One region of the Metabacillus sp. KH_069 genome, then DNA from elsewhere that is predicted to be linked to it. Evidence: riboswitches for the same ligand, from Rfam matches in the RefSeq annotation. Region 1 holds a riboswitch; the other holds the start of a gene.
What was found. A riboswitch is a leader RNA that binds a small molecule or an ion and turns the genes downstream of it on or off. The one in region 1 is predicted to bind cyclic di-AMP.
Positions count from the first base shown of each region.

Region 2: it holds a riboswitch for cyclic di-AMP, as region 1 does, so the genes downstream of both, gltT (glutamate/proton symporter GltT) here and AC3ISE_RS19310 (potassium channel family protein) in region 1, are expected to answer to the same signal.

Region 1 is NZ_CM174460.1:3,824,958-3,827,425, forward strand. It holds gene AC3ISE_RS19305 (TrkH family potassium uptake protein) at 1-264, opposite strand, end outside; gene AC3ISE_RS19310 (potassium channel family protein) at 292-948, opposite strand; cyclic di-AMP (ydaO/yuaA leader) riboswitch at 1,048-1,191, opposite strand; gene AC3ISE_RS19315 (heavy metal translocating P-type ATPase) at 1,439-2,468, opposite strand, start outside.
Region 2 is NZ_CM174460.1:2,916,393-2,918,860, forward strand. It holds gene AC3ISE_RS14645 (DNA polymerase IV) at 1-743, opposite strand, end outside; cyclic di-AMP (ydaO/yuaA leader) riboswitch at 888-1,032, shown strand; gene gltT (glutamate/proton symporter GltT) at 1,112-2,374, shown strand.

The DNA of each region.
Region 1 (2,468 bases):
TGTCAGAATGGCAAACGACATGATTCCAAGTCCGCCAAGCTGAATGAGAACAGCAATAATAGTCTGCCCAAAGGTCGTGAATGTGCTTCCTGGATCCACAGTAGCGAGACCTGTTACGGTCATGGCCGAAGCTGAAATAAATAAAGCATCAAGCCATCTGATGGAACCATGTGTCGCGATTGGCAGCTTTAATAAAACCGCTCCAAGAATGATACCCGCTGCAAATGCGATTACAAGCAGCTGAGAAGGATTGAAGCGAAGCATTTTTTGCAGTTTATTTGTGTTTATCACCTACATCCCCTCCTCCTCAAAACGAATGATGTCTTTGTTCCGTCCGATGACAAGCAGAATGTCACCGGATTTGATTGATTCATCAGCAGGAGGTGATACAATGACCTCTTCTTCCCGCTGTATGCCGACTATGTTACAGCCATATCTTCCCCTAATATCCAGGTCGATCAACGTTTTTCGGTGAATTTTTGCTGAAGCAATGAGCTCTACCATGCTGAATTCCTTTGAAAGCTCAATATAATCAATCATTTTTTCTGAAATGATATGGTGCGCAATCCGCTTTGCCATGTCCCGTTCAGGATGAATGACTTTGTTTACTCCTATTTTGTCTAAAACCTTCTGATGATAGTCATTTTGAGCTTTTGCCCAAACTTGCGGAATCTCCATTTCTTTCAGCAGAAGAGAGGTAAGAATGCTTGCTTCTATATCGTCTCCAAAAGAAACGAAGGCGTGATCTACATTGCGGACGCCAAGCTGTTTCAGGGTCGCTTCATCAATTGCATTCGCTTTTACAGCAAGAGTCGCATATTGAGAGTAGTATTGAACCTTCTCTTCGTCTTTATCAACGGCTAAAACTTCAATGCCCATTTCATGAAATTCCTTTACTAGACTTCCTCCAAAACGGCCAAGACCAAATACAGCAAATTGCTTTTTCAACAGGATTTCCTTCTTTCGATACCAATTTTTGCACACAAAAAGACACAGAGGTTCCATGAACCGCTGTGTCTCATTTTTTAGGGTCACATTAGTTTCATTATCCTCTCTCAAGAACGCTTGCGAAGTTAGCTGTCGGGTTCGGGCAATGAGAGTAGCCCTACCAGTAAAGGATTCACCCCAAGCTGCAAAAATGCCAGCAAAATTGGGTCCCCCGCTCCATAATGGATTAAGCGAATTAAGAATATATGAAATGTATTTATGAAAGTATCTTACTCCTGTTGAATTGGACAGTAAAGAGCCAATTATTGCAGGATTTTGCTATAAATGACCAAATACATCCGTTTAAGCGCTTTCAAGTCTTATTTGCTCAGCGTATCTGTTTATTTTACAACGTCCTATCAGTCAAACTTTCAAACTTGTCCGTTTAAATCAAGGATCAAATTTAATCAATCACAAAAACACCAAGCCTCTTAGGACTCGGTGCCGAAATTTACAGTTTAGCCCGCTGCAGTCTCAGAGCATTCAGTACCACGGATACGGAGCTGAATGCCATAGCAGCACCTGCAAGCCACGGTGCAAGAAGCCCGGCTGCTGCTATAGGAATGCCCAGCGTGTTATATCCAAAAGCCCAGAACAGATTCTGCTTAATGTTGCGGATCGTCAATTTGCTCATATAAATGGCATCTGCAATACTGTTTAAATCGCCTCTCATAAGGGTAATATCTGCAGCTTCCATGGCAATGTCGGTACCTGTGCCAATAGCCATCCCGATATCGGCTGCAGCAAGGGCCGGTGCATCGTTAATGCCGTCGCCAACCATTGCTACCCGTTTACCCTGACGCTGAAGCTTAAGTACCTCTTCAGCTTTACCCTCTGGAAGAACTTCTGCTATGACATGTTCAATGCCGGCTGCTTTTGCGATGGCATGAGCAGTTCTTTCATTATCACCAGTCATCATGACAACGTGGAGGCCAAGATGCTTCAATCTTTCAACAGCTGATTTTGACGTTTCTTTGATCGTATCTGCTACGGCAACAAGACCCATCAGTTCGCCATCAATGGCGGCAAGCATCGCTGTTTTACCTTCTGACTCCAAATGCTGCATTTTTTCCAATACAGCTTCAGCACTTATTCTGTACTTATCCATCAGCTTCTTCGTTCCCACAAGAACCTGCTGATTGGCAACCTTTGCTCTGATTCCATATCCCGGAATCGCTTCAAAGTCAGCCGCATCACTAAGTTCTATCCCTCTTCCTGTCACCCCATTTACAATCGCCTGAGCAAGAGGGTGCTCTGATTGCTTTTCAGCAGAAGCCACAGTCTTTAAGAAGTTCTCCTCTTCTATTTCTCCTACAAGATGAACATCCGTTAACTCTGGTGTGCCTTTTGTAACTGTACCTGTTTTGTCTAAAATGATGGTATCGACTAGATGAGCCGTTTCTAAATGCTCGCCGCCTTTAAACAAAATACCGGCTTCAGCTGCGCGGCCTGACCCTGCCATAATGGATGTCGGTGTTGCA
Region 2 (2,468 bases), 910 kb from region 1:
AAATCATAGATAGAGTCAGGGTTTACCTCTCTGTCATCGATTCCATTCGCTCTTTTTTTCAGCCTCTCTCCATTAATTCCGAGAAGCTGCTTTAACCCGATCGCATCTGCATCTGCAAGGTCTTTTATTGTTTGAATGCCAATTGTTCTTAATTTATCCGCTGTTTTTTCGCCAACCCCATGCATCTCGCTTACAGGAAGCGGCCAAAGCGTTTTACCCAGTTCCCGCTTTCTGAGTACTGTGATGCCAAGCGGTTTTTTCATATTGGATGCCATTTTGGCGAGAAATTTATTAGGTGCGACGCCGATGCTAGCAGGCAGCAAAAGTTCTTCCATCAGTCTGTCCTGAATGGTCTTTGCGATTTGAAGAGGATTGCCCTCCTTTAAAAATTCCGTTAAATCCATATAACCTTCATCAATTGAAACGGGCTCTACCAAATGGGTAAACTCCCGCAAAAGATCGAACATAGCTTTCGAGGCTTTCCTGTAACGGTCAAAGTTTGGTTTGCGCACAATTAGTTCAGGACAATGCCGTTTCGCCTGCCAAAGCGGCATGGTCGTTTTTACACCCTTAGCCCTCGCCTCATAACTGCAGGTAACCACAATTCCTTTTCTTTCTTCAACATTTCCTGCAATGGCAAGCGGCTTTCCTCTGAGTTCGGGTTCAAATGCCATTTCAACAGATGCATAAAAGCTGTTCATATCCACATGAAGAATCACTTTTGGCCCGCTTTGCTCTTTCATTTCCGTTCAACTTCTTTCCAGACTGTTGTTAATCTTAAGTTTACCATAACAGCAGTAAACACGGCCATTCAGCATAAAAAGATTGACAAGCTGCTGTTTGTCAGAGTAAATTATATCTTGTGTGTTTTTTATTATACTGAACAAATGAATAACAAGCTTAATCTATCCAGAACGGGGGAATCATGCAATTGGTAATCCATTTACCTTGGGGTGAATCCTTTAAACAAAGGCAGGGAACTCTCAATCCCGAATCCGACAGTTAACCTCGTGTGCTTTATTGAGAGAAAGAACTTTAGTGAATTAAAGACCTTTCTTTCTTAAGAACGGTCTTTTTTTGTGTTTTCAGACAACTTAGAGGGGGTTCATACATGAAGAAATTTAAATTGGGACTGGCTTCCCAAATTTTCATCGGTTTGATTTTAGGGATTTTGGCAGGTGTTATTTGGTTTAACGATCCGCGTGTTGCAGCGTTCCTGCAGCCGCTTGGTGATTTATTTCTCCGGTTAATTAAAATGATCGTCATTCCTATTGTCATTTCCAGCTTAATTGTCGGTGTTGCCGGAGCAGGCAATGGAAAACACGTTGGAAGGCTTGGCGGCAAAACAATCCTTTATTTTGAAATCATTACAACAGTTGCGATTGTTCTTGGCGTATTGCTTGCAAATGTCTTCCAGCCTGGACAAGGTGTTGACCTTGAGTCTGCTCAAAAGACAGATATCCAGCAGTATGTCGATACGTCTGAGGAGCAAAGTGAAAAATCGGTCGCCGAAACGTTCCTTCATATCGTTCCGACAAACTTCTTTAAATCTGTCGTTGAAGGAGACATGCTTGCAATTATCTTTTTCTCAGTCCTGTTTGGGCTCGGGGTCGCAGCCATCGGCGAACGGGGAAAACCTGTTCTTCAGTTCTTTGACGGCGTCTCGCACGCGATGTTCCACGTAGTAAATCTTGTGATGAAAGTCGCTCCGCTTGGTGTGTTTGCTCTGATTGGAGTAACCGTGTCAAAGTTCGGGATCGATTCTTTATTGTCTCTAGGCAAATTAGTTCTGCTGGTATACGCTGCCCTGATCTTCTTCCTGATCGTTGTTTTAGGTGCAGTTGCCAAATGGGCAGGGGTTAATATCTTTTCACTCCTGCGCTACATTAAGGACGAGCTCCTGCTGGCATTCAGTACATCCAGCTCTGAAACCGTCCTCCCCCGCATTATGGAAAAGCTTGAAAAAATGGGATGCCCTAAAGGAATTGTTTCATTTGTCGTTCCGATTGGCTACACCTTCAACCTTGACGGATCTGTGCTCTATCAGGCAATCGCTGCCTTGTTCCTTGCACAAGTCTACGGCATCGAGTTGACAATCGTACAGCAATTAACGCTGATCTTAGTCTTGATGGTCACTTCTAAAGGTATGGCTGCCGTTCCGGGCACATCCTTTGTCGTCCTGCTTGCTACCCTTGGAACCATTGGAATACCGGCAGAAGGACTCGCCTTTATTGCCGGAGTTGACCGCATCATGGACATGGCGCGCACGGTAGTAAACTTAGTTGGAAATACATTGGCTGCAATTGTCATGTCAAAATCAGAAGGAAAATACAACCGCATTAAAGCGAACGAAGTGATGAAAGCAAGTGCATAAAAATAATCTGCCCCCGGCGTTGCTGCCGGGGGTTTCTTATACAATCAGAATTTCCGGGAATGGAAGAATCATCAGCTTTTTCTTTCAGCAGTTC